Regions from separate parts of the Leeia speluncae genome, predicted to be linked through region 1. Evidence: predicted binding sites of a transcription regulator. Region 1 holds the regulator's gene; each other region holds the start of a gene.
What was found. Region 1 encodes FNR, which switches genes on or off when oxygen is low (the NO sensors DNR and NnrR bind a similar motif). Its sites were predicted from a motif close to TTGATNNNNATCAA; they were not measured.
Positions count from the first base shown of each region.

Region 2: LIN78_RS00860 (bacteriohemerythrin) is a predicted target of FNR. The motif match lies at 6,465-6,478, and genes of this name have one in related genera.
Region 3: LIN78_RS06955 (OmpW/AlkL family protein) is a predicted target of FNR. The motif match lies at 8,356-8,369, and genes of this name have one in related genera.

Region 1 is NZ_JAJBZT010000016.1:14,891-25,954, reverse strand. It holds gene LIN78_RS17535 (tryptophan--tRNA ligase) at 1-1,176, shown strand, start outside; gene LIN78_RS17530 (segregation and condensation protein A) at 1,324-2,148, shown strand; gene LIN78_RS17525 (hypothetical protein) at 2,314-3,000, shown strand; gene scpB (SMC-Scp complex subunit ScpB) at 3,000-3,557, shown strand; gene rluB (23S rRNA pseudouridine(2605) synthase RluB) at 3,550-4,695, shown strand; gene LIN78_RS17510 (sensor histidine kinase) at 4,756-5,934, shown strand; gene LIN78_RS17505 (LysR family transcriptional regulator) at 5,947-6,879, opposite strand; gene fnr (fumarate/nitrate reduction transcriptional regulator Fnr) at 7,033-7,785, opposite strand; gene LIN78_RS17495 (hypothetical protein) at 8,165-9,433, shown strand; gene LIN78_RS17490 (M61 family metallopeptidase) at 9,614-11,064, shown strand, end outside.
Region 2 is NZ_JAJBZT010000001.1:182,750-193,813, forward strand. It holds gene LIN78_RS00825 (chemotaxis protein CheW) at 1-2,012, shown strand, start outside; gene LIN78_RS00830 (cytochrome b562) at 2,135-2,512, shown strand; tRNA gene LIN78_RS00835 (tRNA-Tyr) at 2,584-2,668, shown strand; gene LIN78_RS00840 (DUF3820 family protein) at 2,759-2,974, opposite strand; gene LIN78_RS00845 (vWA domain-containing protein) at 3,072-4,817, shown strand; gene LIN78_RS00850 (RNA polymerase sigma factor) at 4,843-5,454, shown strand; gene LIN78_RS00855 (hypothetical protein) at 5,451-6,428, shown strand; gene LIN78_RS00860 (bacteriohemerythrin) at 6,670-7,140, shown strand; gene LIN78_RS00865 (dimethylarginine dimethylaminohydrolase family protein) at 7,263-8,033, shown strand; gene LIN78_RS00870 (bile acid:sodium symporter family protein) at 8,186-9,202, shown strand; tRNA gene LIN78_RS00875 (tRNA-Leu) at 9,253-9,337, shown strand; gene LIN78_RS00880 (PAS domain-containing protein) at 9,629-11,020, shown strand.
Region 3 is NZ_JAJBZT010000003.1:214,362-225,425, reverse strand. It holds gene gltB (glutamate synthase large subunit) at 1-1,984, shown strand, start outside; gene LIN78_RS06985 (glutamate synthase small subunit GltD family protein) at 2,049-3,458, shown strand; gene LIN78_RS06980 (APC family permease) at 3,597-4,919, opposite strand; gene LIN78_RS06975 (carbon-nitrogen hydrolase family protein) at 4,999-5,814, opposite strand; gene LIN78_RS06970 (helix-turn-helix transcriptional regulator) at 5,985-6,806, shown strand; gene LIN78_RS06965 (chorismate--pyruvate lyase family protein) at 6,856-7,452, shown strand; gene ubiA (4-hydroxybenzoate octaprenyltransferase) at 7,442-8,299, shown strand; gene LIN78_RS06955 (OmpW/AlkL family protein) at 8,439-9,056, shown strand; gene LIN78_RS06950 (MaoC family dehydratase) at 9,132-9,557, opposite strand; gene LIN78_RS06945 (electron transfer flavoprotein subunit beta/FixA family protein) at 9,992-10,744, shown strand; gene LIN78_RS06940 (electron transfer flavoprotein subunit alpha/FixB family protein) at 10,741-11,064, shown strand, end outside.

The sequences.
Region 1 (11,064 bases):
ATGCGCCCGACAGGTAGTCTTCATCTTGGGCACTATCATGGCGTATTGAAAAACTGGGTCAAACTTCAAAGTGAGCACGAGTGCTTCTTTATGGTGGCAGATTGGCACGCCTTGACCACAAACTACGATAACGTACAGATTATTGAGAATAGTGTTTGGGATATGGTCATTGACTGGCTAGCTGCGGGTGTTGATCCTTCTCAGGCGACCGTTTTTATCCAAAGCCGAGTGCCAGAGCATGCAGAACTTCATTTGCTGCTATCAATGATTACCCCAAATGGTTGGTTGGAGCGTATGCCAACCTACAAAGACCAAATGGAAAAATTATCTCACAAAGATTTAAATACCTATGGTTTCTTGGGCTATCCATTACTGCAGAGTGCGGACATTTTGGTTTACCGTGGCAATATGGTGCCAGTAGGGGAAGATCAGGTTCCTCATATTGAGTTCACTCGTGAAATTGCTCGTCGTTTTAACCACCTGTATGGTAAAGAACCTGGCTACCAAGAGAAGGCAGAAGCAGCAATCAAAAAGCTGGGTGGCAAAAAGGGTAAGTTGTACGACGAATTACGTACCCGTTACCAGCAAGATGGCGATGCGGAAGCGCTAGAAGCTGGCCGTGCGTTATTGGAAGACGCTCAAAACCTGAGTATTGGTGACCGTGAGCGTCTATATGGTTACCTTGAAGGCGGAGGCAAGATGATTCTGCCAGAGTCTCAGCCATTGTTAACAGAAGCGTCTCGTATGCCAGGGCTTGATGGGCAGAAAATGTCTAAGAGCTACCAAAATACGATTACGCTTCGTGAAGATGCCGATTCTGTCGCGAAAAAAGTGAAGCAAATGCCAACTGATCCTGCGCGTGTACGCCGTACCGATGCGGGTAACCCAGACAAATGCCCTGTTTGGAAACTACATGAAGTTTATAGTTCTGACGATGTTAAAACATGGGTGAAAGCGGGCTGTACTAGCGCAGGCATTGGCTGTATTGAATGCAAACAACCTGTCATTGAAGGTGTGCTGGCCGAACAAAAACCAATGCAAGAACGTGCACAAATGTATATGGATGATCCGACCTTGGTGCGTAATATTATTGCAGAAGGTTGCGAGAAGGCACGTGAAGTTGCGCGCGAAACCATGAAAGATGTGCGTGAAGCAATGGGGTTAGCCTACCGTTAAGCAACTATTTACTTGCAAGTATTCTCACTTCACTAGTTAAGTGACGGGAATTTAGCTGATGCAATATCAAAAAGCCGCCAACTTTCATCAAGTGTTAATTGATCTAGGTTTGGCGGTTTTTTCTTGTCATTTGCAGCAGACTTTCGCATGAAGCAAAGTGATCTTACCTTACCTCAGATTGATTTACCTGAACCTCCCATTGCGCAAGTGAATGGAGAGGCTGTACGCGAATTCCCTGCCGACCTATATATCCCACCAGATGCCCTACAAGTCTTTTTAGAAACATTTGAAGGCCCGTTAGATTTGCTGCTTTATCTCATTCGCAAGCAAAACCTAGATGTATTAAATATTCCAATGGCGCAATTAACTGAGCAATACATGGCGTATGTTGCGATGATGGAAAACCATCGGTTTGAGTTGGCGAGTGAGTATTTATTAATGGCTGCTATGTTAATCGAGATTAAGTCTCGGTTATTACTGCCGGTTCCGCCATCCTTAGATGATCAAGATGAGTACATTGACCCGCGTGCCGCCTTAGTCGAACGTTTGTTGGTGTATGAGCAAATGAAAGCGGCCGCACTCGTGATTGATCAGTTGCCAATCGCTGGTGATGCTTTTGAATGGGCACAGGTGTTAGTTGATAGCTCGCATGAAATCTTGCCACCAGAAGTCGATGTCGCTCAATTAATAGAAGCTTGGCAGCGTATTCTAAAAAGAAATAAATTGCAGACGCATCATCATGTTGCGCCAGAGGTGGTTTCTATTCGTCATCAAATGGCCCATATTCTAAAGCTGCTTAAGCGACAAACAGGCCCATTAGATTTTGATCAATTCTTTGAAGACGTGAAGAATAAGATGCAATTGGTGCTAAATTTCATTGCGATATTAGAGCTAGCGAAAGAAGGCTTAGTGAGAATGATTCAGACAGAACCGAATGGCACTATTTATGTAGTTGCCCCCAATCCACCTTGAGTCTCGTAGATTGATGCTGCTAATCAATGCCTAAAAAATTCTTAACATATATTTACAATATTGAATGCTAATTGCATTTCATCGTGTATGATGTTAGGGTTTTGTCGAGATTCATTTAGCATCGAAATAGCAGCAAACAATATCATTTATTTCAGGGATTTATTCATGCAAACATTTTTTTCATCAAAGGTTCTTCGTCTAGCTGCTGCTGGTTTACTTGCCGTGGGGTTGACTGGTTGCGTTGAGGTGAAAACCAAGGCGACAGTGGCTGGTGATGGTTCGGTTGAGTACGCAACTTCATACGATTTCAGCAAAATGATGGAAATGATGAAGGGTATGGGTGGTGCAGATCCAAAGACACCTAAAGAAATGAATTGTGCAGAAATGCAAAAAGAGTTGTCGTCAGACATCACTTGTAAAGATTTGTCGCCAAACAAAGTAGAGCTAAGCGGTAAATTAGCAAAAGAAAATGCAAATGGTGTGACTGTTGATGGTTCTACTGTGAAAGTAGATGCAGTTGCGCTATTTAATGAAATTGCAGGTAAGGGCGGTAAAGCCGGCCCTGGTAATGCACCAAAAGCGTTACCAAATGGCCCAGAAGCTCAGCAAATGAAAGCAATGGGCATGGTCATGGAAATGGAACTGAAAATGCCAGGATCCATCAAAATGGTGGATGGTCAGTCTGCATCTGGTTCTGATCCGATTAAACTAGACTTACTTGGTTTGCCTGCAGGTAAAACAAGCTACGTAGTCGAATCAAGCGCATTCCCAATTAAATTAATTGCAATTGGTGTGGGTGTATTGCTTGTGTTGATTATTGGTTTTGTCTTTATGCGTCGCCGTTCTTCATAATGACAGAACAAACACCAGATCAATTAACTCTCGTTCTGGAAGCGGCTCTACTCACAGCGGTAGAGCCGTTGTCTTTTGGGGAAATGAAAAAGCTACTAGGCGACGAGTGGACGAATGAGCAGATTAGAGTCTTGCTTATCCAGTTACAGCAAGATTGGGCGGGCAGATCTGTCGAGTTAGTGCAATTGGCATCAGGCTGGCGTTTTAAAACTAAAGCGGAGTTTCAGCCTTGGTTAAATCGCTTAAACAGAGAAACGCCCGCAAAATACTCGCGCGCGACCTTAGAAACTCTTGCCATTATTGTGTATCGGCAACCAGTTACACGTAGTGAGATAGAAGAAATTCGCGGAGTAGGGGTATCCGGTAGTATCATACATACTTTGATGGCTCGCGGTTGGATAGAAACCGTAGGGCATAGAGATGTACCAGGTCGTCCTGCATTGTTAGCAACTACTAAAAAGTTCTTGGATGACCTGAATTTAAGAAGTTTGAATGAGTTACCGCCATTAACGGAGCTCGTTCAAGTATTAAGTCAGGAAAGTTTGCCAAATGTCTAAAAGAAATTCGTCTTCCGGTGCGCGTCAGCCTGTGTCCCGAGTAGGGTCTAGGTCTCAGCAGCGCCAACAATCACCGCAATCATTTGGCGGTAAAGAAGGGGAGTTTGGACAGCAAAGAAAACGTCCAACAGAGACGCGGACTAACAATAAGTCAAAACGTGACAATGAAGTATTTGGCAGCAATAGTAGTTCGGCAGAAAAGCCAAGAACAACTGCAAGTAGTACAGGAAAGCGACCACCAAAAGCACCTGATATTGAAATCTTAGGAAAAAAACTTCCAGTTGGTGCAAGGCCGGTTGGCGCGGGTAAGACTGCCCCGTCAGGAAAAGCTAGACGTGTTACTTTGGTCAAGCGTGAAGACCGTGACCGCAATACGCCAAAAGTTAAGTTTGAGGTAAGTGAAGAGCCTCAGCGTTTGCAAAAACTACTTGCTCAAAGTGGGGTAGGTTCTCGCCGTGAGATGGATGCGCTGATTGAATCTGGTCGTGTGACTGTGAATGGTGAAGCAGCAACACCTGGTACAAAAGTAACCCCAAATGATTTAGTGCGTGTGGATGGCAAGCCAATCCGTTTACGCGTACAAAACCGCTTGCCACGTATCTTGATGTATCACAAGCAAGAAGGCGAGTTGGTAACGCGTGATGATCCTCAAGGTCGCACAACCGTGTTTGATCGTTTACCACGTGTGCAAGGTAGCTATTGGACGGTGGTTGGTCGACTAGATTTTAATACAAGTGGCCTACTTTTATTCACTACCTCTGGTGACTTAGCTAACCGCTTAACTCACCCACGCTTTGAAGTGGAACGTGAATATGCGGTGCGTATCATGGGTTCTCTGACTGATGAACAAGCACGAGCCTTAACCAAAGGGATTGAACTAGAAGATGGACCTGCGCACTTTGATAAATTAGTTGATCAAGGCGGAGAAGGTTTTAACCACTGGTATCGTGTCATTCTAAAAGAAGGTAGAAACCGTGAAGTGCGTCGTATGTTTGAGCACTTTGAACTTACGGTTAGTCGCTTAATGCGTGTGCGCTTTGGCCCGCTAGCATTACCTCCAAGACTAAAGCGTGGCACATGGACTGAGCTAGAAGAGCATGAAGTATTGGCAGTGCTTAAATGGGCTGATTTGGCTTAATCTTCCTGCTTTAGTGGTTTGCTATCGCTTTGTATTTGACACAATGAAAGTCAACTCTCTATGACTGATGCTAGTCAGTTATCGCCAAAAGAGCTGCAGGAAGCATTTCAGCAGTTCAATTTGGCGTCTCAGCAATTGTCAGAGCAGTTTAATAGCTTGCAAGCGCAGGTGGTGCATTTGTCTAGCGAGTTGGCTGCAAGTAATGCGGCCTTACAAGCACAATTAAGAGAGAAAGAAACACTAGCTCAGCGGGTTGCCTTATTGTTAGCGGTGCTACCCGCTGGTGTGCTTGAACTAGATGCGCATGGGGTAATTACTGCCGCAAATTGGGCCGCTGAGCAGTTTTTGCAGCCAGACTTACCAGGTAAAACTTGGCAATCACTTGAAAAGACGATGTTGGTGCCAACCAATATTCCCGGTGAGTATGAATTGCAAAAAAACGCAGGGATGAGTTCTGGGCGTGCAAGACTATCTATTCAACATACGCCATTACCTGAAGCACGTGGTTCATTAATTCTTCTAACTGATTTGTCTTCCCATTTTAGATTGCAGCAACAACTTGCTCAGCATAAGAAACTGGCTGCAATGGGCGAAATGGCTGCAGGACTTGCCCACCAGCTTCGAACACCATTAGCCACCGCACTTTTATATGTCGGGCATCTAAATAAGCCGGTTCTACCAGATGTGCAGCGCTTAAAGTTTGCCGATAAAGCCAAAAGCAGACTCATTTACCTGGAGGGTCTAATTGCCGACATGCTCTCTTTTGTGCGAGGTGATGCCGGGGAGAAAACTGCTTTTCACATTCATGAATGGGTTGGTGAAGCGATTCAATCTATTTTGCCGGTGGCAGAAGAAAAGCAAGTAGCGATTCGTTTAACTGGCGATGCTGGCTTACAAGCTGCGGTCATGGGGCATAAAAAAGGACTTCAGGGTGCCTTGCTGAACTTATTAGAAAACGCACTATCATTTACGCCTGCTGGCGGTGAGATTCTAGTGATTGTGCAGTTACAGGCTGGATCATTGCAAATCAAAGTGATCGATCAAGGGCCGGGCATTTCTACAGATATTGCTGATAAAGTTTTTACGCCATTCTTTACCACAAGGCATGAAGGAACAGGCTTAGGGCTAGCCATTGTGAAAAATATGGTGGAACTACACGGCGGTGAAATTGCGCTTCAAAACCGCCATGATCAGAGCGGCTGTGAAGCAAGAATTATACTGCCATTGTCGGTACAATAAGGTTGCCGCTGTTTAATACGGCTGATTGAGTAGCGCGCAGCTTTCCATAATTTTATTACACCAATAGGGTGTAGATAGTTGCTCAATCCACCACTGAAGTGCTTTGCCTTCTTCTTTGCTTTTCCACGCTAAATTAAAATGGGCATTCGCTCGTTTTTCATTAATTTCTTTGCGAATGAGCCGCCCGCTTTGTAAGTAGGGTTCTGCTAGTGTTCTTGGCAAGTAGCCACAGGCGATGCCTGCTAATTGAGCCGTTAGCTTGGTGCGCATATCAGGTACGAGCAAGGTTTCTTGGCCAGGGAGAATGCCTGAAGAGCGCGGGGCTAATTGCCTTGAACTATCTGCCACGGCAACGGAGCGGTGCCACATAATGTCACTCGCTAATAATGGTTCTGGTACTTTGGCAAGCGCATGTGTGGGGGCTACGCAAAAAATAAAATCAATTTGCCCAATTTGGTGACATGCAAGATCATTTTCTGATGGGGATTCTCCGGGGGCGCCGATGACAAGCTGTGCACGGCCTTCGACGAGCGCATCCCAAGAACCACCAAATACTTCGTGCGTTAGCCGAATCTTTGTGCCATTTACTTGCTGATAAAATTGCTCGAGCAAGGGGAAAATAACAGGCGTTGGAACTACTGTGTCTAGGGCAATAGTGAGCTCTGTTTCCCAACCAGATGCAGCTCGTTTGATGCGGGACTCTAAAGCCGTTGCGGCTTTTAGAAGGTGTCTACCTTCAATCAGTAATTCGATACCTGCTTGCGTTAACTTGGCTCGGTGTCCACTGCGATCAAAAATCTGAACGCCTAAGTCTTGTTCGAGTTTTTGTACAATATAGGTAATGGCAGAGGGTACTCGGTGAAGTGCTTCTGCTGCTGCAGAAAAACTACCTTCCCTGTCAATTGCATCTAGTACCTGCAATGCTTCCAAACTCAATCTAAGCATGGAGTCGATCCTAATTATTTGGCTTGAAGAGAAGAATACTAGATAGACGGGTAACCGAGAAGAATTTATTAGTTACCAAATTAAACGAGAGATGCTGAGGAGAGATCACTTCGTTAGTGGCATACCACTAACGAAGTGATTGAATGAACGGTTTTACTTCTCTGGGCATCCAGCAAGTAGGGCTTTCAAGGCTTCTAGATCAAGGATTTCCACTTCTTTATTAGAGACACGGATAAAACCTTGGTCTTGGAACTTGGAGAAGCTACGGCTAATGGTTTCTAATTTTAAACCAAGGTAGCTGCCAATTTCTTCACGGGTCATTCTCAAAATAAAGTTTTTAGAAGAGTAACCACGTAAGGCAAAGCGTTGAGATAGATTGATTAAGAACGCAGCAAGACGTTCTTCTGCTTTCATATTGCCAAGCAGCATCATCACACCGTGATCACGGACGATCTCACGCGATAGGACTTTGTAGAAGTTGTGCTGCAAAGATGGAATAGAACGGCTTAATTGCTCTAGTTCCGCAAATGGAATTTCGCAAACTTCACTGTCTTCTAGCGCGATGGCGCTACAAGTATGTGTATCGTTACTAATGGCATCCATGCCGAGTAGTTCGCCAGCCATTTGGAAGCCGGTTACTTGTTCTCTGCCATCTTCAGAAACCACGCTCATCTTAAAGAATCCAAGACGAACTGCATATAAAGAAGCCATTGGATCACCAGCACTGTACAGATGCTCACCTTTTTTGATGCGCATGCGTTGGCTGATGAGCGAGTCTAGCTGGGTCATTTCTTCGCCAGATAAACCTAGGGGAAGGCAAAGTTCTTTCAGGCTACAACTAGAGCAAGCAACCCGTAGGTGCTTTAAAGAAACTTCTTGAATAGAGATTGTGCTTGAAGTAGTCATTGCGTTGGCTGCCAAATAAACTGTGAATGCATTTTACCCTAATTTATGAATTACGATGAGGGTTTAACAAAGAAAATAGTGGTTTTGCGTGATTTCTGTTGTTTCGCCGTTAACGGTAATTAAAAATGAAAGGTAATTGTGTATTGTTTTTTCTGATTAATCACATTTGTTTTCGTAATAAAGTTTTATTGGAAAATAAGTGTGTTAATCCATGTTAAGAATCATTGGGTGTCGACAATCTATTGATATAGAACAAATTTTACCGCATGAAGAGCGTTCTCTAGCAAAGAGGCATATCGCGAACTTGATGAAAATCAAGACGAGGCGTTTTGTAAAACGGCATAGTTGAGCCATAACATGATTACATTAGACACATGCCATGACCCCTTTAAAACTCGATCAGTACGATTGCAGTAACGTAGAATTCCCATCGGTAGTGGTACCGAGAGCTTGGAATCATCCGCTATCGCTGATGCTAGAAGATATTGCGGTCTTTCCTACCACTAAACAATATCGTCAGCCAAGATTAAACGATGCTGCTTTGCATCGCGCTTGGCAGAAACCTGTCGTTGGCCGGATGTCGTTACCAGTTAGCTTGACAGAAATCTGGCCTGACAAAGTGAGTGATGAAACTCAGCTTTCAAAAGCGATTGCAAGTGAATGGGAAATTCGCTTGTGCAATTATGAAGGTAAGAGAATTAATTCTGCAACATTACAATTACCATTAAATGGACTTTCTGTAGATGAAATTATCCAAAATTGGTGGGGTAAGGTTGGAAAAGGTGCAATTGAAACAGGTGGAACGGTTAATTTTAAATTGCGTTTGCAAGGTGAAAATAACGTATTGCCGGCATTTATTCCTGAATATTCAAATGTTTATTTGCAGGCAATTAATCCTTTAGATATTTATTTTCATGCCAGTCAGTTATCTGCACTTTGGCGATTGAAAAGTCAGGCCGTTAGCCACTTAGCGGTAGATGTACTGATTGGTGCGGGTGATGCTGTTGGTATACCGGCCGCTGAGTATGTCAAAAGTTTAATGGATTTGGCGCCAGATAGAATTTGTTTACGCCTACCTCAAACAACGACCTTGGCTTCTAGTAAATTGGGTCAGCAAAAAGATACGCTATATCATGTGATTCAGCTCTTAGAAGACAAAGGCTATGGTCACTTAGCTGGCGGTTGGTTTGTGAAACAGGGTGATCCTTGGTTGGGTGCCCAGCGTATTAGTCGTTTAATTTTGAATTCTGCGGGCAACTGGGAAACTGCTACCACTGATTGGGTGGTGGTTGGGCCAAGTACAGCATCTGTGATTGGAACGGTGCAATCGTTTAATGCAGACGAAGGCAAATACGTCGATTTTCTAGCTGAAGAAAAGCTACCTTTGGTGACCGCGCGCAAATTGCCGCTAGATATGTTAGTCAGACGCGCCGTTGTAGAGCAGTTGCTTTGTTTAGGCTACTTAGATTTCTTGACCTTTGAATTGGCCTATTTCATTCAGTTTGATGTCTATTTTGCAAATGAATTAAAACGCCTTCAACCGTTGATTCATGCGGGAATGATGGAAAAGCGTCAGCGTACATTATGGTTAACCGAGTCAGGACGCTTGTTGGCTGACTTTATTGCGCGTCAGTTTTTTACTCCCTGAAAAAGAACTGTCGTGATTGAAAGCCCGTCTTCGTAAGAAGGCGGGTTTTTTTATGAGTAATGGTGTTTGATACAGGTGGTTTGGGTATCAAGGCAAGATAGTCTTGCTGCAGTAATACTGCACTGATTTTGTCATTGCGTTAAAATTTGGTTTTCGGCCTTCTTTATTCAGGAAGTATGCATGAGTTTAGCTATCAATTATAAGATCTTCCTTCGTCAGCCAGATGCCCATTTACTCGATGTGGAATTAGTGGTGAATGAGCCAAATCCTACTGGGCAACAGTTGTTTTTGCCGACTTGGATACCTGGATCTTATTTGATACGTGAATTTTCTCGGCAAATTGTTTCTATTGAGGCGGTCAATGCTGCAGGTGAGTTAGTCGATATTCAAAAGCTAGAGAAATCGACTTGGCAAGTCGCGCCAGTTGCTGGTGCTTTAACCATTCGATACCAAGTGTACGCGTTTGATGAATCTGTGCGGACTGCGTATTTTGACCGTGATCGTGCATTTATCAACCCGGCGGCGGTCTGTTTGGCGGTTGTCGGGCAAGAGGATCAACCGATTGCATTAACCGTTACACCAGATCACACCTCGTTTTTTGAGAACTGGCAATTAGCAACTGGCTTGGATTATTTAGATAATCAGGCAGCAGAGTGGAGCTTTGCAACCTTAGCGGCTAAAAACTATGATCAGCTAGTGGATTGCCCCATTGAATGTGGTCAATTAGACATTCTGAGTTTTGATGCTTGCGGCACCCCGCACTATATGGTGATTAGTGGTGGGCATTACGGGGATGCTAATCGGCTTATTCAAGATACAAAAAAGATTTGTGAAACCCAGATTCGTTTCTTTGCTGATGCTAAAGACTCTCCACGCGCACCGTATTCACGATATCTGTTTTTATTGTATTTAACCCATGATGGATATGGTGGATTAGAGCATCGTAACTCGACAGCCTTGATTGCTAGCAGAGGGGATATGCCTGCCTTTGACGCTGAAGAGCAACCGAATGCAGGATACCAGCAATTACTAGGTTTGATTAGTCACGAATATTTCCACAATTGGAATGTAAAACGCCTAAAACCAGCTGCTTATGCCCCTTATGATTTGGCTAATGAAGCTTATTCAAGATTATTGTGGGCGTTTGAGGGGATCACCAGTTATTACGATGATTTAATGTTGGCTAGATCTGGTGTTATTTCTGAACAGCTATATATAGAAACGCTCGCCAAGAACATGACGGCCACTTTACGTAGCCCTGGTGCGCGTAAGCAGTCGTTAGAGGATGCGAGTTTTGATGCTTGGATTAAGTATTATCGCCAAGATGAAAACAGTCCAAATGCACTGGCTAGCTACTATGTTAAAGGTGGGTTGTTCGCATGTTTATTAGACTTAACTTTGCGACAAGAGGGTAAGTCTTTAGACGATATCATGCTGGCGCTTTGGCATCGGGTAGGTAAATTTTTTGATGAGTCCGGCAAGGGTTTGCAAGAGTCTGAGTGGGAGTCGATCGCATTAGACGTGATTGGTGACGCTTATCAATCTTTCTTTGATACCCATTTGCGCACACCAAGCGACTTAATCACGCCATTATTAGATGGTTTGGCTTTTATGGGCCTTACTACTCAGTT
Region 2 (11,064 bases), on a different contig from region 1:
AATCAGAAGTGCTCTTATACGCCTATCGCGTTTCTCAAGGTCGCTTTGCATCTCCTGGTGTATTAGCGCTTTCATTTCGAATTCACGATGAACTAGACAGAATTTTTTCTCAGTTACAAGACGAATCTTCTCATGTCGTATTGGGTTTATTAGATAGCGCAGGGCAGGTAATTGCAGCGAGTGATCCTTGGCAATTACCCAAAGGGGCCAAGCTAAAAGTCGAACAGGGAAAAATGCAGCTTATTCGATTTTCTGGTCAAGCCTACCTAGCATATGCCAGCCAAACACGAGGTTATCAGGGGTATCAAGGCCCCGGCTGGCAAGGGCTTGTCCTGATGCCGCTGACACTGGCATTTGATCAACAAGATGAAGAAAGCCAGTTGGCGCTTAGCCAAGAGATGCGTGCGGCCATCTTGGCCAACCCAAAGATTTTTTCGACCTTGTTGCAAGGCATTCCTAAAAAGGCAGAGGCTATTCAGCGCAATTTGAGCCGATCTATTTGGAACGGTACGATCAGACAAACCGAATCTTCCAATGCCGTTAATCCTGCATTCTCCAAAATATTGCTGTCAGAGATTAGCCGTAATGGGCAAAAAATGCGCGAAGTCTTTACAAGTTCGATTGGGAATCTTCAGCACACGGTGATTTCTTCTTTGATGCGGGATTGTCAGTTTCAGGCGAGTTTGGCAATCGACATCATGGATCGCAATTTATACGAGCGCGCCAATGATTGCCGCTGGTGGGCGTTAGACCCTGCGATTGGGCATGCGCTAGAGAAAGAAACTAGCCAACAAAAGCAGCGCGCTAGCTTAACGAGCGTACTGCAATATATTAATCAACTCTATACCGTTTATGAAAATCTACTGGTGTTTGATGTCACTGGTAAGGTGCTTGCAGTTTCTAAGCCCGCAGTAGATGAGCTAGTTGGGCAACACCTAGATGAAACATGGGTGAACGCGGCGCTATCTCTGAATGGCTCTCAGACCTATTGCGTCTCTGATTTTGTAGAAACGCCTTTGTATCAAGGTAGATCAACCTACATCTACGCTTCCAGCATCACAGATAGTGTCACCAAACAAGTCATCGGCGGAATTGGGATAGTGTTTGATAGCGAACCACAGTTTGCCTCTATGCTGTCAGATATCCTACCAAGAGATGAACACGGGCAAGTGCTAGATGGGGCATTTGCTTGCTATGTAGATGCAAATAGCAAAATTATTTCGTCTACCGATTGGCGTTATCAAGCGGGCGAAATCTTTCCTGTAGACGTTTCAATGTACACAGAAAACGTCCCCTCATCACATATTTTGACAATTGATGATGTCATGTACTCCATGGGTGTTAGCCTTTCAACGGGCTACAGAGAGTATAAAGGGGATCAAGACCCCTATCGAAATACAGTATATGCATTTTGCTGTGTCAGATTAGGTACTGCACCTAACCAACATAGTCATCCAACCAACTTGCTACCAGCAACGACACAAACTACGTCGGTACGAGCCTCTATTAAACAAGGCTTGGATGTGGCGTCCTTTTATTTAGGTACGCATTGGTTGGGTTTACCTGCTGTTGATATTATCGAAGCCATTGAATTACAAGATGCAACCAGATTGCCAAACACGCCAAAGCATATTTATGGCGCGTTGGTGTATCAAGATAAAACACTCCCATTGTTTAATTTGCACGCAGCATTAGGCATTTCTCAAGCGGATGATTTTGAAGAAACAGCACAAGTGGTCATTATTAAAGATGGAGTAGGGAAGTACTTTGGTATTTTGGTCGATGCGCTAGGAGACGTACCAACGGTGAGTCTAGAAGATGTCACAGATGTCACAAATATTTATGTTGGTGCCTCATCGGTATTGGCATCGATTGTAAAAATGGAAAACCAGCAGGGAATGATGTTAACCATGCTCTCGGTAGAGAGTATCGCCCAACAATTAGCCGGCGCCATGTTATCTTCAGAAAATGAAATCGCAAATGATTGTAAAAAAGATGTCTTGTTGTCATGAGCATCTAGACGAAGGGCGTATTCCTTCTGCATGCTTAAGATAACGTTAAGAATTGCCTTATATACTCGGTTCAACGATTTAACGAAGCAATTTTAATCTTCTGCACCCCAAAGGAGTTTCTGATGAAAAAAGGTTTAGCGATTTTATCTTCTGCTATCTTGTCTTGTGCTTTGTTCGCTAATGCCGCATTTGCTGCTAGCGAAATGGAAAGCACAATGAAAGACATGAAAAAGTCTTACAAAGCAGCGGCAGCGGATTCAGATACAACTGCGTTAGCTAAAAACTTAAAAGCATTCCGTACGGCGGTAGAAAAAGCAAAAACAACCAAACTACCAAGTAAGTACGATAAGAAAACGTTTGATGAAGGTATCACCAAACTACTAGCTGGCTTGGATAACGTTGATAAGTTAGTTGCAGCGAATAAAGTACCAGAAGCCAAAGCTGAGCTAGATAAACTACGTTCTTTAATGAAGGAATACCATAAAAAGCTGAAAGTTTAATTAATTTTAGCTTTTTTAGAGGACAGTGCTTGACGGCATAGGCATATCATTATAATATGCGTCCTCTTTCTGGAGGGGTTCCCGAGCGGTCAAAGGGATCAGACTGTAAATCTGACGGCTCTGCCTTCGAAGGTTCGAATCCTTCCCCCTCCACCAGAATTAAAAAAAGCCGAACAATGCAAATTGTTCGGCTTTTTTCTTTGTCTCTCTATCTGCCAATTATTTAACCATGTTGACGCCCTATATTTAGCGTGTGCCTCGTAATGGCGCCAATAGTGGTTTTAGTCCGTTGTGATCCATTTCTTGCATCAGCGCGAGTAATCTTCCAATTTCCCCCTCAGGAAATCCCTCTCTGGCAAACCAGTTAAGATAATGCCCCGGCAAATCGGCAATGATGCGGCCTTTGTATTTTCCAAACGGCATTTGCCAAGTAACGAGTTTTAATAGGTCTTCTGCTTGCATTGATGCATACCAAAAATATTTTTTGAAATTTTAACCCGAAAGTGAAATGGCTGTCGTTTAACTCTATGTAACCCACAAATTGCATAGGAGTCTAACCATGAAACCAACCTTCGCCCTTTCTGTCATCTCAATTTGCTTATTAAGCGCATGTACTTCCTCTAACGTAAGTACTGCCGTGAAAGAAACGCCAGTCAAAACGGCTCCACAAGTTTCAAACAAGAGCGAAGGCGAGTCTCAAATGGTGGTAGATGCCGCTGCTGATATTTCTGATAAAAAAGTCGCGGCAAGTGTCAGCGCACCAAAATACGCTATGTCTCCTATGCCTGTGATGCGGATGCAAGAGGTGCCAATGCCTAGTTTGGTTGAAAACACAGAAAAATATCAGCATCAAGAAAAGCATGGCGTGATGCGCGTGCAAGATCAACCGGTTTCAACTTTTAGTATTGATGTCGACACCGGTGCTTATAGCAATGTGAGGCGTTTTATTCAGCAAGGAGAATTGCCGCCTGCAGATGCCGTAAGAGTGGAAGAAATGGTGAACTACTTTCCCTACCAATATGCATTACCCGCTGCTACCTCAAAAGAACAGTTCGTTCCTTTTGGTGTTCAAACAGAAATTGCGCCTGCGCCATGGAATGCCAAGCATCAATTACTCAAAATTGGGATTAAAGCCTCCGATGTGGCAAAAGAAACCATGCCGCCAGTGAACTTGGTGTTTCTAGTCGATGTATCTGGCTCGATGGAGTCACCAGACAAACTACCGTTATTGAAAAAAGCGCTGAAGCTGCTAACGCACCAACTTCGCCCGCAAGATAGTATTTCCTTGGTTACCTATGCTAGCGGAACGAAAGTTGTATTGCGCCCAGGGCATACACCTGCAGAAGTAAACCAAGCGATTGATGAGTTGGTGGCTGGCGGTGGAACCAATGGTGCATCTGGCATCGATTTGGCTTATAGCTTGGCCGAGAGCGCGTTTAAGAAAGAGGGCATTAATCGCATTGTGTTAGCCACCGATGGAGACTTTAACGTGGGCGTGACCCGATTTGAAACACTAAAAGATAAAGTCGCAGAGAAAAGAAAAAGTGGCATTTCCTTAACCACGCTTGGTTTTGGGCAAGGCAACTATAACGATCAACTCATGGAACAATTGGCCGATGCAGGAGATGGCCAGTACGCCTATATCGATAACCTAAATGAAGCGCAAAAAGTTTTGGTCGACCAATTTACTTCGTCTATGGTGGTGGTCGCCAAAGATGTGAAATTGCAGTTAGAGTTTAATCCTTCTGTCGTCAAAGAGTATCGCCAAATTGGTTTTGAAAATCGGGCATTAAAAGCAGAAGACTTCAAAAATGATCAGGTAGATGCGGGTGAAATCGGTGCCGGACACACGGTAACGGCGCTTTATGAAATTACCTTGGCAGAGGAGGCGGGAGATCTTCCTGAGTATCGTTACGATGCCAATAAAAAAGGTGCGACAACAAACCGTGCACAAACCCCAAACGAGCTTGCCTATTTGAAACTTCGCTATAAATTACCGCAAGCATCTACTAGTAAAGAGGTTTCATTGCCGATAACACGTGCATCCATGAAATCTGCTAGTTCTGCATCGACAGATTTTCAGTTTGCTGCCGCTGTTGCTGCCTTTGGTGATTATTTAGGTAATCAAGGCAAATACCTCAATCAAATGACGCTAACAGATATCGAGCAACTAGCAAATCGATCAAAAGGGGCAGATCCTTTTGGCTATCGTGCTGAATTTGTTCGCCTCGTCCATCTAAGCAAAGAGTTGACTGCGCGGGTATCAAAGCAAGAAAAAGTTGCAAAAACAATGATGGCTGAATAAAAAAGTTCGTCTATACTTACCGCCTATGACGGATCGATTAGACACTATCTCAGACGAATCCCTGATGTTGCGTTTCGCATCAGGGGATTCTGCAGCATTCTCCGAGTTATATCAGCGACATCGGCAGGGGCTTTATGCCTTTTTGTCACGCCAAACCGGTAAAGTTTCTTGGTTAGACGACCTCTATCAAGATGTATGGATGGCGGTGACGAAAGCCAGATTTAGCTATAAGCCTGAAGCAATGTTTAAAACATGGCTTTACCAGATCGCCTACCATCGGATGATTGATTATCTTCGCCTGCACTTGCCATCGGGGCACTACACGTCTTTAGATGCCGATACCGAGGGAATGGCCATTGCCGAGCAATTGGCAGAGGATGATCATACCTCTCCAGATCAGCAGCTGACACAAAAGCAGATATCTGGACAGCTGCTAAAAGCAATAGATAATTTGCCAATGGATCAACGAGAGGCTTTCTTGTTACGCGAGCATGGCGAAATGTCGATAGAACAAATTGCAAAGATTACTGGTGTACTTCCAGAAACGGCCAAAAGCCGTTTACGTTATGCGGTCGCCAAATTGAAACAAGTGATGATCAGTAGTGTCAGAAGTAAAGAGGAGGATCGATGCCTATGAATAACGATACGGATTTTCGCCGTGACGAAGCATTGGTGTCTTCTGCTTATCACCAAATCGAATTGCCAAGTCCGCCAAATGCGTTGGATGAAAAAATTTTATTGGCAGTAAATACCGAATTACAAAAAAATCGGTTAATACCACCAAGAAACAAATTACCTAGTTTGATTGGATCTTTGTCCATTGCCGCTTCTTTGGTGTTGGCGGTTGGCGTTGGCCTCATGCTAAAAATGAACCAAGCAAATGAAGCGGCAGTATTAATGCCTGAGGAAGTACAGGCTATAAAAGATGCGGAAGCGAGAAAGCAGCAGGAAGAGGCCGCCAAGCACGCTAAAGCTCGGTTAGCCAAGCCGCAATCAATAGCCAATGCTGATTTTGCAGAAGCCTCTCCACAAGCTGAGCAAAGCCCGGTGCCTCCTTCAAAAGAAGCGAGCCAAGGGGCGCCAACGGCGGATGAACTAAATAAAGTAGCGAATCCATCCACGATGCAAATGGAGCCAAGATTGGCAAAGGTTCCGCCACCATCGGCCTCTACACCTAGTGTTGTCGCGAAAGCGGTCGTACCAAGCCCTGTATCTGAATCTGCGGTAGTCACAGCAGATGCGGCAACGCCCAAAGAAACAAAAGTAGATAACAGAAGTGCTGCAGCGTCAGCTGCTGTATTGGCAGACAAAGCCCCGGTTGATAAACCGCAGGCAGCAAATGCTTCTGATGCTGCGAAGAAAATGGCGGCCAAAAATGAAGTTGTGCCAGCAATAGAGGCTGCGCCTGTAGCTGCCGCCGCCCCTGCGCCTACAGTCGTAGCAAAAGAGGTGGCGAAGCCAAAGATGGAAATTAAAGCCAAAACCGCAACTGAGTGGTTAAGCGAAATTCGCCAACTCAAACGAAACGGGCAAGAGAAAAAAGCAGACCAAGAGCTAGGTAGATTCAAGGCATTTTATCCAGAAGAATCTATCCCGGCAGATCTTCAATAATGTTTTTATGCGCTTTACATTTCTTTGAACCAAACTTTGATGAGAATCAATATCAAGTAAGACCAATTGCTTTACAAAGCAAACTATTCGCACATTAACTTTTGCTGACGAGTGTTGATTGGTTCTGATTGGCAGGTAAGCGGTTGCTACTTCTTACTTGCCACTTATCATGTAACTAAAGTGGACGATCATCCATTCTCCAAACGCCGTTAGCAGCTAAGCATAGATGGGGTAGTTTGGTATGGCTTTCTTGGAATGGACATCAGAGTTAAACACCGGCATTGACGTCATTGATAACCAACACCGTAGAATCGTTGATTACATTAATCAACTAGATCAGGCAAAAGCGCAAAATGATAAAGCGCTCGTTGCCGAGGTGATCGACTCTACAATTGATTACACCATGTCCCACTTCGCATTTGAAGAAGCCTTAATTGAAGATGCAGGCTACCCTTTTGCAGGTCCTCACAAAAAAGTGCACGAACTCTTTATTAAGCGAGTAACCCGCCTACAAGAACGTTTCAATAAAGGTGAGGATATAGCTGAAGAGCTGCACAACTTGCTTTCTAGATGGTTATTTAGTCATATCCGTAGTGATGACTTTGCCTACGTCGATTCAGTTCGCAAAAGCATGCAAAATCTATTGTCCCAAACTCAGCCAGAAGGTTGGTTTACCAAAGCTGTTGGACGCTTTTTTAGAAAAGCCTACTAACCAACGGTTAAAAACGCGACATCCCTGAATGTGCTTCGGACATTCATCTTAGATATGACTGCACATCCTTACCATATTGTGGGAGGATGTGTTTTCTTTCTCATTTACGCTGGCATTTTTTCATGACGACCATTTTTACAAGACACCCTGCAGCCAATCTGTCTGGCTTTGAAATTACCTTCGTTAGCCGCGAAACGCCAAATGTGGAATTAGCGATGTCCCAGCACAATGCTTACGGAGAGACGCTAAAGCAGTTTGGACATGAAGTTGTCGTGCTACCTGCTTTAGAAGAATTGCCAGATAGTATTTTTGTAGAAGATGTCGCGGTTTTATTTCCAGAAGTGACTGTGCTCACACGTCCCGGCGCACTTAGCCGTCAACCGGAAGTTAAACATATTTCTGAATCCCTATCTGCTTTGAAGAAACCGATTGTTAGTATTGAGGCGCCAGGTACACTAGAAGGTGGAGATGTCTTACGAATTGATAAGCTTGTTTTTGTCGGTGTGACCTCTCGTACCAATGAAGAGGGAATCAATCAGTTATCAAATATTCTCGCAACCTATGAATACACGGTCATTCCTGTGGAGGTTACGGGTTGCCTGCATTTAAAAACAGGTGTCACCGCGTTAGATGATGAAACTGTATTGGTAAACCCAGAGTGGTTAGATACCTCTGCATTTGCAGGCTTCGATCAAATTGACGTCGAAGAAGACGAGCCTTGGGCGGCTAACGTACTAAAAGTAGGTGATCAGATTTTTATGAATGCAGCGAGCCCGAAGACGCAAGCAATCTTAAAAGAAGAGGGCTACAAAGTGCATAGTATCGATATTAGCGAATTCATGAAAATGGAAGCCGGTCTAACTTGCATGAGCTTAGTGCAGCCAATTCGCTAAAAGCCAATATCTAAGCAGGGTTATCTATCTACTTTACATAGTAATATTTGTTTTATCTCAAGATGCAAATCGGGTGATAATAGCTTTTTTTAGCTTGCAAACTACAAGACTCAAAGCGGAGATAGCTGCGAAGGGTCTTGAGAGACATTACTATGCCAATCTTTGATACCACACGCTTCAAATGGCCCTTTGATGGATTCATTTCTTCCATGCTCGGGGCCATTTTGCTCGCGCTATTTATTCCATCTGTTGGTGCTAGCCACGGACCTTTGCATTTAGATATCGTCACCGCTTGGGGTGTCGCGTTGGTCTTTTTTCTTAATGGTGCATTGTTACCAACAGAAAAGCTGAAAGCAGGCTTTAAGAACTACCGATTGCATCTATTGGTGCAAAGTAGTACGTATATCTTATTTCCAATTCTAGGGCTTCTAATTGGCTTCTTGCTAAAGAATTGGTTAGATACTAGTTTGGTATTGGGTATCGTTTATCTGTGTGCGTTATCGTCCACGGTATCGTCTTCTGTCACCATGACGACCATTGCAAAAGGCAATGTCACAGGGGCGATATTTAATGCCACATTGTCTACTTTGCTGGGTATGTTGCTAACCCCGTTATTGGTTAGCTTCTATGCTAGCAAAGGGGCTGCAGGTAGCTTTTCATTTGCCAATGCGATCATTGCCATTGCGATTCAATTGCTTTTACCTTTTATTGTTGGCCATCTACTGAGAAAGTGGCTATTACCCTTTTTGAAAAAGGGAATGAAAGTTGTTAATAAAGTAGATAAAACAGTGATTGTGCTGATTGTATTTAATGCCTTTTGTGACTCCACGCTTTCTGGCTTATGGCATCAGCAGGGCATTAGCTTACTGATTCAAGCGCTAGTCGTTGCTGCAATCCTGCTGCTGCTGGTGTTAACCATTACCGCAAAGCTCTCACGAGTAATGGGCTTCTCATTAGAAGATGAAATTGCAGCAGTGTTTTGTGGTTCTAAAAAGAGTGTGGCAAATGGTGTGCCGATGGCCAAAATGTTATTTGGCAGTAGCGTTCCATTAGGACCAATCGTATTGCCAATTATGATTTATCACCAATTGCAGCTTATTATTTGTGCAATTTTGGCAAGAAAGTATGCACAGAAAGTCGAATTATTAAATTCTTTAGAGAAATCTTAATAAAAGACTAGACAAGACTAGGGAGTGCTGACATAATTCCAAGTCTTGGGGCGACTGTGGTGAAATAGGTAGACACAAGGGACTTAAAATCCCTCGGCGCAAGCCGTGCCGGTTCGATTCCGGCCAGTCGCACCAAAAATATAAAATTAAGGACATAGAATATTCTCTAGTCCTTTTTTTTCGTCTGTAGTTTCCCTCTAGCTTCTTCCGACTTTCTTCTTGTTTTTGATGTGCACAGCACAATCCTTCAGTAATATAAATTATCGTATTTCAATCGTTCGTCCACTTCCTGCATTCGCTTTCATATTGGCTTGATAATTAAATAAGCAATTAATACTGATTGTGCTATACCTAAAGCATAAATAATTAATTGCCTTTCCTCTCTTGTGATTTTTGAGGAACAGGTTTGCAAAATGGGGGCTATGTGTGGCCAATCAACATCATGAATTAATTCGTGCGATCTTAAGTGCAGGGGCAACACTCGGTTTGGGTGTGGTTTGCCAGTCGCTAAATGGCGAATTACTTGGCACAAACTCATTAGCTAATGAATGGTTCAATCAGCATATCAATGCATTATGTGGAATATCTGAATGCGAAACAGGGCTGGTCATTACTGATGAGCTTGGGCGGTCATTAGATAAAAGCATACTGCCTAGTGTTAGGTGTCGCCGGCAATTGCAAGATCAACCCGGTAAATTGATTGCAATCATTGATGATGGCGCCACGCCATTTTGGTATGAGATTACGGCGAGCCTGAGAGAGCTTGCAGATGAAAAATGTTCTCGAATTGTTGTTTTAACGATTCGCCCAGTGACGCCGCTAGTAGCAGAAAATACTCGCTTACATGGCAGTCATTTGCTCGCGATGGCTTCTACAGATGCTGTTTTGTTGTTAGATGGTAATGGTATGGTGTGCATTGCCAATCCTGCATGCGATAGATTATTTTGGCAGCCATCCCCAACCATGCTTGGTATTCACCTTGCTGAGCTGTGGCCAGATAAGCAAGGCTGGCCTGCTGTCGAAAGTAGCATTCTGTTGACACTAGAAGGTACCCCTCAGCATCTAGTGACTTGGAGCGAAATAGGGCGTCTAGGTTGGCGCTGTATTGATATTCGAATGGCACCGTCTTTTAATATGCTGGGTGAAATAGATGGTGTGCTTATTTCGATTCGGGATATTAGTGAATCCACTCAAAAATTAAGAATGATGGCTCAGATTCAATCCATGACGAAAATAGGAACGTGGATGTTGTTCCCATCTCTTGATAATGGTTACTGGGATGAAATGTCCTATCAGCTTCATGGCTTAGATGCTGACAGTATCGTTCCTTCGTTGGTATGTGCCGATTTGTTTTATGAGAAATTGAATGCAGATGCATATTGCCAAGCGGTGAAAAGATGTTTTGCAGATGGCACGCCGTTTAGTTTAGATTTAAGACTAATCCAGCACGTGGTAGAGGGGCATTGGTTGCGTGTAACTGGCACCGCGGAATGGCGTGATGGCAAGGTTCAAAAGGTGATCGGCACTTTCCAAGAGATTACCGATCTTCGTTCACAGAATGAGCAATTATCACTGGCAGCTATTTTGTTTGAAACGATTAGTGATCCTGTTGCAATTGCCGATGCAGATCAAATGATTGTAGCGGTGAATCCTTGCTTTGAAAGGGAAACAGGGTTGAGTGCAGATGATATTTTGGGCCGAATGATTGAAGAAGTGTCACAAGCTATTGTGGCGAAAAAACCAATGTTGTCTAGACCGAAGATCCGGGCAGTAAATGATGCTAAAGGACGTTTAGCGCATCATATTGTGGTTTGGTAATAACGCCTGCTCTTTTTAGTAAAAACAAAAAGGGGATCGATATT
Region 3 (11,064 bases), on a different contig from region 1:
TCGTAAGTATGCCGATCTTGTGAATAACCGCCCAGTGGCGATGTTCCGTGACATGCTAAAACTGAAAACAGTAGATGGCATTTCGCTAGAAGACGTTGAGCCAGTAGAAGAAATCCGTAAGCGTTTCGACTCTGCAGGGATGTCGCTAGGTGCGCTATCTCCTGAAGCCCACGAAGCACTTGCTGAAGCGATGAACCGCATTGGTGGTCGCTCTAACTCGGGTGAAGGTGGTGAAGACCCTTCTCGTTACGGCACAATCCGTAACTCGAAAATCAAGCAAGTGGCAACAGGCCGCTTTGGTGTGACACCACATTACTTGGTGAATGCAGAAGTGCTACAGATTAAAGTAGCGCAGGGTGCAAAACCGGGTGAAGGTGGTCAGTTACCGGGTGACAAAGTAAGCCCGCTAATTGCACGTTTACGTTGCTCTAAACCTGGCATTCCGTTGATTTCACCTCCGCCGCATCACGATATTTACTCGATCGAAGATTTGGCGCAGCTGATTTTTGACTTGAAACAGGTTAACCCACAGGCCTTGGTGTCTGTGAAGCTAGTGGCTGAACCAGGTGTTGGTACGGTGGCAGCCGGTGTTGCCAAAGCGTATGCCGACTTGATTACCATCTCTGGTTACGACGGTGGTACAGGTGCATCACCACTGACTTCTGTGAAGTACGCTGGTACGCCATGGGAACTAGGTTTAGCAGAAGCACAACAAGTGTTGCGTGCAAACGGCTTGCGTGGTCGCGTTCGTATGCAAACTGACGGTGGTTTAAAAACAGGTCTAGATGTGGTGAAAGCCGCTATTTTAGGTGCAGAAAGCTTCGGTTTTGGTACCGGCCCAATGGTTGCCTTGGGATGTAAATACCTACGTATTTGTCACCTAAACAACTGTGCAACGGGTGTGGCTACGCAAGAAGTAAAATTGCGTACAAAGCACTTCATCGGTATCCCAGAAATGGTGATCAACTATTTCACTTTCATCGCGCAAGAAACCCGCGAGTGGATGGCGAAATTAGGTGTATCTAAACTAGAAGAGCTCATTGGCCGTCTAGACCTACTGGAAGTGCTAGAAGGTGAATCCGAGCGTCAAAAACGCCTGGATCTAAATGCGTTGGTGGGTGGTCGTGATATTCCAGCTACTGAACCACGTTTCTGCGTAGAAGCATCTAACCCATCTTTCGATAAAGGTGAGTTGGCTGAGCAGATGGTGGTGGATGCACAATTGGCACTACAACATAAAACTCACCAAGAGTTGTTCTACCCAATTAAGAACACCAACCGTTCGATTGGCGCACGTTTGTCAGGTGAAATTGCTCGTCGTTGGGGCGTAAGTGGCTTGCCAGAAGGCACGTTACATGTTCGCTTTAAAGGTAGTGCAGGTCAGTCATTTGGTGTTTGGAACGCCAATGGTCTAGATCTAACCCTAGAAGGCGATGCAAACGACTACGTTGGTAAGGGTATGAACGGTGGCCGTATTGTGATTGCTCCGCCACCTGGTTCAACTTTCAAGTCTCACGAGTCTGTGATTGTGGGTAACACTTGTTTGTATGGTGCGACAGGCGGTAAGTTGTACGCAGCAGGTATCGCTGGTGAGCGTTTTGCCGTACGTAACTCTGGTGCATTCGCGATTGTAGAAGGTGCCGGTGAACACTGTTGCGAATACATGACCGGTGGTTGTGTGATCGTCCTAGGTGAAACGGGTGGTAACTTCGGTGCGGGTATGACCGGCGGCTTCGCCTTGGTATACGATGAAAACGACAAAATCGTTCGTCGTTATAACAACGAGCTAGTCGACATTCAGTTGATCACTAGCGAAGCGTACGGGCATGTTCGTCAATTCTTGCGTGATCGTATTGAAGAGCACGTTGAATTAACAGGCTCTGCACGTGGTCGGGAAATTCTGGATGACTTTGCCGATGCAATTGGTAAGTTCTGGTTGGTAAAACCAAAAGCAGCGAAGTTGGAAAGTCTGCTGAAGGACTAATTGCGTGAAATGGAGGGGAAACCCTCCATCTCTGAAAAGTTATCGAAAAGATTTGAGGCGTATCATGGCTGACGTATTTCAGTTTTTGAATCTTGGCAGAAACCCGGGCGAGAAAAAACCGGCAGAATCGCGCAAGATTGAGTTTAGAGAAATTTATCAACCACTAAGCAAAGAGCAAGCTGTTGAGCAAGCTGGCCGTTGCTTGGGTTGTGGTAACCCATACTGCGAATGGGAATGCCCTGTTCACAACTTTATTCCTAACTGGCTAAAGCTAGTCAAAGAAGGCAAGTTGTTCGAAGCGGCAGAAATATCGCACAAAACCAACTCTTTGCCAGAGATTTGTGGTCGTGTTTGTCCGCAAGATCGTCTGTGTGAAGGTTCTTGTACCCTGAATGAAGACTTTGGTGCCGTTACCATTGGCTCGATCGAAAAGTACATTACAGACGAAGCCTACAAAGCAGGCTGGCGTCCAGATATGTCTGAAGTGGTTTGGACAAGCAAAAAAGTCGCCGTCATTGGTGCTGGCCCTGCTGGTTTGGCCTGTGCAGACGTTTTGGTACGTAACGGTGTGAAACCTGTTGTGTTTGATCGCTACGAAGAAATTGGTGGTCTGCTAACTTTCGGTATTCCAGAATTCAAACTGGAAAAAGAAGTGGTGCAACGTCGTCGTAAGATCATGGAAGAAATGGGTGTTGAGTTCCGCCTAAACACCGATATTGGCCGTGACATTAGTATTGACGAACTACTGCGTAATTACGATGCCGTCTTTATGGGTATGGGTGCGTATAAGTATATGAAGGGTGGTTTTGATGGTGAAAACCTACCTGGCGTACTAGAAGCATTGCCATTCTTGATCTCTAACGTGCGCAACACCATGGGTACGTTAAAGGATGGCGAAGAGTTCCTAGATATGGCAGGTAAGCGCGTTGTGGTACTTGGCGGTGGTGATACCGCAATGGATTGTAACCGTACCTCTATCCGTCAAGGCGCAGAGAGCGTGATTTGTGCTTACCGCCGTGACGAAGAAAACATGCCTGGTTCTAAGCGCGAAGTCGCAAACGCGAAAGAAGAGGGCGTGCAATTCTTGTGGAACCGCCAACCAGTTGGCGTGGTAGAACACGAAGGCGCGTTGGGCGTGAAGCTAGTCACTACTCGCTTGGGCGAACCGGATGCAAAAGGCCGTCGCTCCCCAGAAGTGGTGCCTGGTTCAGAAGAAATTGTACCTACGGATGTTGTGATTGTTGCGTTTGGTTTCCAAACCGAACCAGATAGCTGGTTTGAAGCACAAGGCATCAAAACAGATGACCGTGGCCGTACCGTTGCTCCAGCAACACAAGCATTTAAACACCAAACCACCAACCCGAAAATTTTCGCGGGCGGTGACCAGGTGCGCGGTGCAGACTTGGTGGTACGTGCAGTATTTGAAGGCCGCCAAGCAGCCGAAGGCATCTTGTCTTACTTGAACGTTTGGTAAGGTAAGCAATACTACCTAAAGGTCGTATTGATAAACAAAACGGCAGAAGAGCAATCTTCTGCCGTTTTGTTTTGTGCGGTTGTACTAGCAATAAAAAATGGCGACCTACTTGGCCGCCATTTTTTTCACTTCGCAATCTTACGATTCGCTAAAGTCCATTTCTGGCGGCTCTTGTTTAAAACCTTTTGTTAAATAGGCCAGATAAACTACGCCTACCGCCAACCAACCAAGACCTAACTTGATGGCATGTCCATCCAAGCTAACCAATAACCATAAATCGGCAACAGCACCAAGTGCGGGGATAAGCAGAAAGCGAATAAAGTCACGTGGAGATGGTTCTGTTCTGCGAATATAAAAGCGCGCAATCACAGAAATGTTCACGCTAGTGAATGCCAAGAACGCACCAAAGTTAATGAATGAAACGGATGTGCTGACATCCATGGTCAGTGCGAGTAATGCAACAACGCCACATAAAACAATGTTAAAAGCCGGTGTTTGGAATTTATTATGTAATTTACCAAACAAACCTTTTGGTAACACACCATCACGTCCCATTGCATAGATTAAGCGAGAGGCACTGGCTTGCGCAGACAATCCAGAAGCAAATTGACCAATGATTAGACCAATCAGGAAGATTGAGACAAAAATGTCACCACCAATATTTTTGGCGATTTCAGACGCCGCCGCATCTGGTGATTGATAGTTTAAACCTGGGTGAGCTAAACCCACAAAGAATGAAGTCACAATAAATATACCACCACCAAACAAGGTAACCAACATAATGGCTTTTGGGATGGTTTTCTTCGGGTGAACGGTTTCTTCTGTTAGCGTGGTCACCGCATCAAAGCCAAGAAAAGAGTAACAAGCAATCGCCGCACCGGCCATTACTAATGAAAGCTGTACTTTTGGCTGATAAAACGGAGATAGATCAAAGAAAGACTTGGTCGCATCACCGGCTACATAGTGAATAGCAAGTAACACAAAGGCGATTAAAACCAGCATTTGCGTCAACATCATTAGGTAGTTGATGGTGTTCGCAAACTTAATGCCAGCAATATTAATGCAGGTAGTCACCACGATAAAACCGATAATCCAAACTGACATTTGCACATTGGGGAAGGCGCTATTTAGGTACACTGCGCCAAATAGCCAGATCACCATCGGTAAAAATAGATAATCTAATAAAACCGCCCAGCCCACCAGAAAACCTAGTTTCGGGTTAATTGCTTTACGCGCATAGGTATAAGCAGAACCAGCAACTGGGTACTCTGCCGCCATTTTTCCATAACTATATGCCGTCATTAGCATGGCGATTAATGCGAGTGCATATGCACCGGCAGTTACCCCTTGGGTGGTGGTCGCCATAAGGCCATATGTACCTAATACAATAATTGGGGTCATGTAGGCTAAGCCAAACAAGACCACCGAACTTAACGTCAACGATCGTTTTAAACCACTCATTACTCTCTCCCTAAACAATGTAGTGACTTCACTACATCCAAAAAGCACCCTCCTCAGGGCGCAATTTCACACAAACAACTTATTCAGAAATTACAAATGCGCGTTGACCTTCGTTACCTTCTACTAGCGTTCCTACTTGCTGAATACGGCGAAGCGCAAGGTATTGGTAATCTGTACGGCTTTTCTCAACGAAAGCCATATCTAAAGAAACCTGAGCAAAGCTTTCTTCGCGCCCTAAAGCCGTAATGACTTCACCAAATGGGTTGACGACAGCGCTTTCTCCCGCAAACACTAAATCGCCACCGGTACCGCAACGGTTCACCATCACTGCAAAGATTTGGTTTTCCATCGCACGCGCGGTAATTAGTACGCGGTGAACCGGGCCATAAGGGTCCATATTGCCGTTTGTGACTAAGAGTAGTTCCGCTCCTTGTGCGGCGAGGGCGCGCGCGGTTTCTGGGAATTCAATGTCAAAGCAAATCAAAATGCCAACCCGAATTCCTTTCCACATGCCGGTTACTAGCTGGTTACCCGGCTCAAATACGCCAATATCCGATGCCCATAAGTGAGTTTTACGGTATTTCAGGTGAATACCTTCTGGCGACATTAAGACCGTGGTGTTGTAAAAGTGGCCGTCTTCTACCTCTGCAAATCCTAGTGCAACAGAAATTTGTTTTTTATTAATCGCGGCTTGCACAGCTGCAAGGGTCGGGCCATCTTCGGTTTCAGCAACAGAAGCGACTTGTTCTGCTGTTGGAAAACCCATCAAGCAAGTTTCTGGAAAGACAATCAGGTCTGTCTCCGCTGCTGCAGACTCGATAATCGACAACACCTTGGCTAGATTGGGTTGAGTAACACCATCTTCCGAACTAATTTGGGCTAATTGAATATTCACGTGTCACGCTCCGAAAGCACGTTGATCTAATACCGAGATTTGCATCAAGTAATACAGAGTATTTGATGAATCTCTTTATAATGTGGATGAATCAGTAATGTCAGCAAGTATAGGTTTAGAAAAAATATTTAGACATTACGCATTAGGGGTAACCTTTGGGGGGTATAGGGATGCTGTCATTGGATAATTTTGTGTGGCACCGCGCGGTTGGTGTGGTGATCGAGTCCTTAGATCAAGACGATTTTTGGCTTAAATTGACCCGCGTATTATCTGATTATGTGCATTTTGATAGCTGGGTCGCATTAGTTTTTACAGATCACTCTCCTCCAAACGTATTAGCAGAGATGCCAATGGATGACGGTTTGGCTGATCCGTTATTTGAAGATTATCTCAATGGCCTTTATGTATTAGATCCGTTCTTTATCGCGTCCAGAGAAAATCGTAAAGAAGGTTTGGTGCGGCTAGACGATGTGGCACCGGATCGATTCAAAGCGACTGAGTACTACCAACGGTATTTTCGCTTAAATATTGTGGAAGACGAACTGCAAATTAATTGCTTGCTACCAAATGAAGCGACCTTGTGCTTATCGCTAGGTTCGCATCAGCGAATTCCGCCGACCGCACTCAGTCTGTTAGAGATATTGTCACAATGGTTAATCCCTTTATTACGGCAGCGTTGGCATTTCGAGCAAATTAAAGCTAACACGGTCTTATCTGGTTCTCGCCCGGCCACTAAAGAGCGAGTCTCTGCATTAGTGAATGCTAAATTCAACTTGGGCAATAGTACGCTCACCACAAGAGAACTAGAAATTAGTCGATTAATGTTAAGCGGCTTTTCTTCGAAAGGGATTGCTTCTCGCTTAGGAATTGCGACAGAAACCGTCAAAGTGCATCGTAAACACTTATATTCAAAGTTGGGCATTAATTCACAGTCCGAATTGTTTTCTCTCTTTTTGCGAGAAACTGTTTCAGATGTTGGGGTAGGGGAATAAACTAGATTGAATAGAATAGATCGGCAATCGAAGGTTGCTCTGGCATAATATGCGCCGTATGAAACCTCGATATCGACAAGCTGCTAATACCTACTCACTGTCTGATCCTGTTTGGACACAGGCAAGAGTCATTGCTTCACCACTTGCGTGGCGATGGCTAAGTTCAGCGGGTTCACTTACCTGGCGTTTAAAACAATTAAGCCCCAATTTTGCGGTCACCCTGATGAAGTCCGGGCATGGCTTTGTCTTGCCGGATGAATGGGCGTCAATTGCATTGCCCAAAAGGCAACAGGTCTGGCAGAGAGATGTTTGCCTAACGCTAGATGATGAGCCAATGGTAGTCGCCCACAGTATCACTTCTCTCACTGGCGTGAAGCAAGTTTGGAAATCGCTGTATACGCTAGCAAGAAGACCGCTTGCGGAAGTGTTGTTCACAGACCCTAGCGTACTTCGCTTACCGTTATCTTATGCGCGCATTAACCCATTTCATCCGCTATATCAGCAAGTCAAGCAAATCGACAAGCATTTGTCCGAGCCACTGTGGGCACGACGCTCTATTTTTGTTCGTAACAATACACCGCTAATGGTGACAGAGATATTTTTACCTGCTTTATGGAAAAGGATTTATCGCAGCCATGACGCTTAGCAATAAATTACACGCTTATGCGAGACTTGTTCGTTTAGATAAGCCGATTGGCTCACTCCTCTTGATGTGGCCAACCCTATGGGCGTTATGGTTAGCAAGTGCAGGGCGCCCAGACCCAATGTTGGTAGTAATCTTCATGGTGGGAACCGTTCTGATGCGTTCTGCTGGTTGTGCTGTCAATGATTGGGCGGATCGGGATTTTGATGGCCACGTAGAACGTACCGCAAAGCGTCCCATCGTATCTGGCGAGGTCTCTCCAAAAGAAGCCATTGTGGTGGCAGTTGTTTTGGCGCTCATGGCGCTATTAATTGCACTTCCTCTCCCAACATTATCCTTGCTAATGACTATTCCAGCAGCCATTTTGGCTGGTACATATCCCTTTTTTAAACGGTTCTTTGCGATTCCTCAGGCCTATTTAGGGATTGCTTTTGGTTTTGGTATCCCGATGGCGTATGCGGCAATTGTTGGTGAGGTGCCCGCTATTGCATGGTGGTTATTAGTCGCTAACGTATTATGGACAATTGCTTACGATACTGAATACGCCATGGTGGATCGAAACGATGATATTCGTATCGGCATTAAAACGTCAGCGCTCACTTTTGGACGATTTGACGTCGCAATCATCATGCTCTGCTACGCCATTGCATTAGCAATTTTGGTGGCGGTTGGGATGGTGCACCACTTAGGCATGATCTATTACGGTGGATTGGTTGTTGCGGGTTTGATTGCGGTGTATCACTATTTCTTAATCCGAACCAGAGAACGTGCCAAATGCTTCAAGGCCTTTTTGCATAACAACTGGTTTGGCTTGGCTGTGTTTGTTGGGATATTAGGTCAATTAATGTGACAAAACAGTTTGCTAGCTAAAGGTTTGATCATTTTCTGTCTCCGCGTTTTTGAAATTTGACTTGAGTCAATTTTCGTACTCGCTGAGGTGTGGACAATTGCTCCGTGTTAAATGAAGTGATTACATGTGGAGTAAAAAAATGAATTGCAAACTTTTGTCAGCGGTTTTAGTTACCGGGTTGTGTGCATCTCTTGCTGTAAAAGCTGAAGATGAAGGTAATTGGATGATTCGTGCAAGGGCAGTGAATTTAGATATGGCCCAAAAGTCTGATCCAGTTTCAGGAACAGGTGCAAGCAACCGCCTTACTGTAAATAACAAAGTAATTCCAGAGTTGGATGTTAGCTATTTCTTTACACCAAACATTGCTGCAGAATTAGTGTTGACAGTACCTCAGAAGCAAAATGTATATCTGGATGGTGACAAAATCGGTACGTTTAAGCATCTACCTCCAACCTTGCTAGCTCAGTATCATTTTAATCCTGAAGGTAATTTCCGTCCGTACGTTGGTGCCGGTGTTAACTATACTTTGATTAGTAAAGAACAGATCGCTAACGGGGCTTATCACTTAGATAACCACAGTACCGGACTTGCTCTTCAAGTAGGTTTTGATTATAAACTGGGTAAAAACGTTTACTTGAATGTGGATTTGAAAAAACTCCGCCTTCGTAGCGATGTGCTAGATAGTTCTAATCAGAAAGTTTCACGCGTGAAGCTTGATCCAGTCTTGTTTGGTATTGGTATTGGATATCGTTTCTAAGTGATGTAGCTATATCCGCTCATTGAGTTGGCGTATTGAACAGAGGCTGATTTATCAGCCTCTGTTTTTTTGTAATTAGCCCTTGCTAGGAGCAAGTACTAATGCTTCGCCTTCAAGCACAATCGTTTCACCCACCTTACAAACAGTTGCTAGGGTCACTCGTTTTTTTGCTAAATCAATCGCGGTAACCGTTGCCCGGGTAATGACTGTATCGCCAGGGCGAACTGGCGCCTTAAACTTTAAGCTTTGGCTCATGTAAATACTGCCAGGTCCTGGTAGACGAGTGCCAATAACGGCTGAAATTTGACCGGCAGTTAACATGCCGTGTGCAATGCGGCCTTTAAACATGGTGGCTTCTGCATATTGTTGATTCAGGTGAGCAGGGTTGGTGTCGCCACTGACGCCGGCATACATCACAATATCTGCATCGGTAATGGTGCGACCAATTTCTGCAAATTGACCCACTTCCATCTCTTCAATGTAAACACAATCTTGCGACATCCTAAAACTCCTTGAGGTTAAGGTATTGAGTTGCAAATATCATAAGCGGCAATGCCAGAATTTGGAATCAGAGCATGTTAGAAAGACTTCGCTACTTTGGCTCTCTTTGATACACATCATATTTGCAGTGTTAGGTAAAACGGTTGTATTTATTGTATGATACATTAAATTGCGGAACCTTATTCCGCATTGCAGAATTAAATGGGTGCAATAAGGGGCGCCTATTAAAATTCATCATGCAAATTGGTATTCATGATGAACTTTGTCGTTAATTCACGGCGATTGGCTTAACGCATATAGTTAAGCCTGTTAAAATATAAAGTTATCGAATTCACTTTTAGGCTGAAATGCACTTGTGTTCAGCCAAATTAGTTGGCTACAAAGTGTTTTATGCCAACTACTACTAATTAACTCTTCATGCCAGCAGGAGGCGTATGAAAGTCCTAGTCGCAGTTAAGCGCGTTGTGGATTACAACGTCAAGGTACGTGTAAAAACCGACGGTAGTGATGTTGATATTGCTAACGTAAAAATGTCGATGAACCCTTTTGATGAAATTGCGGTAGAAGAAGCAATTCGTTTAAAAGAAGCAGGCAAGGCAACTGAAGTTGTCGCTGTGTCTTTGGGTGTGACGCAATGCCAAGAAACGCTACGCACTGCTTTGGCTATGGGTGCTGACCGTGGCATTTTGGTTGAGACAGATCAAAAGCTAGAGCCATTAGCCGTCGCAAAGTTACTAAAAGCGGTGATCGAGAAAGAGCAACCTCAATTAGTGATTCTTGGTAAGCAAGCGATTGATGACGACGCAAACCAGACTGGTCAAATGTTGGCTGCGCTAACCGGCTTCCCGCAAGGTACATTTGCTTCAAAAGTCGAAGTGAATGGCGACGCGTTAACCGTGACTCGAGAAATTGACGGCGGTCTAGAAACGATTGAAATTAGTTTGCCAGCGGTGATCACTACCGACTTGCGCCTAAATGAGCCGCGCTTTATCAAATTGCCAAATATTATGGCAGCAAAGAAAAAGCCAATCGAAACCACGACGCCAGCCGCTTTAAACGTAGATGTTGCTCCACGCATTACAGTGGTCAAAATGGCTGAGCCTGCGGCACGTGCTGCAGGTAAAAAAGTGGCTAGTGTTGCAGAACTAGTTGAAAAACTCCGTACTGAAGCAAAGGTGCTGTCATGAGCGTATTAGTCATTGCAGAACACGATAATAAAGAATTAAAAGTTGCTACCCTAAAAACTATCGCTGCAGCTCGCAAAGTGGGTGCCGATGTTCACGTATTGGTTGCAGGGTTTCAATGCGCAACCGTAGCAGAAGCTGCAGCAAAAGCAACTGGCGTAGCAAAAGTGCTAGTGGCTGACGCAGAAGTGTATGCGCATCAATTGGCTGAAAACATGGGTAGCCTAATTGCGTCGCTCGCTAAAGCGTATGAGGCTGTATTGGCGCCAGCAACCACTGCGGGTAAAAACTATCTGCCACGCGCAGCAGCATTGTGTGATGTT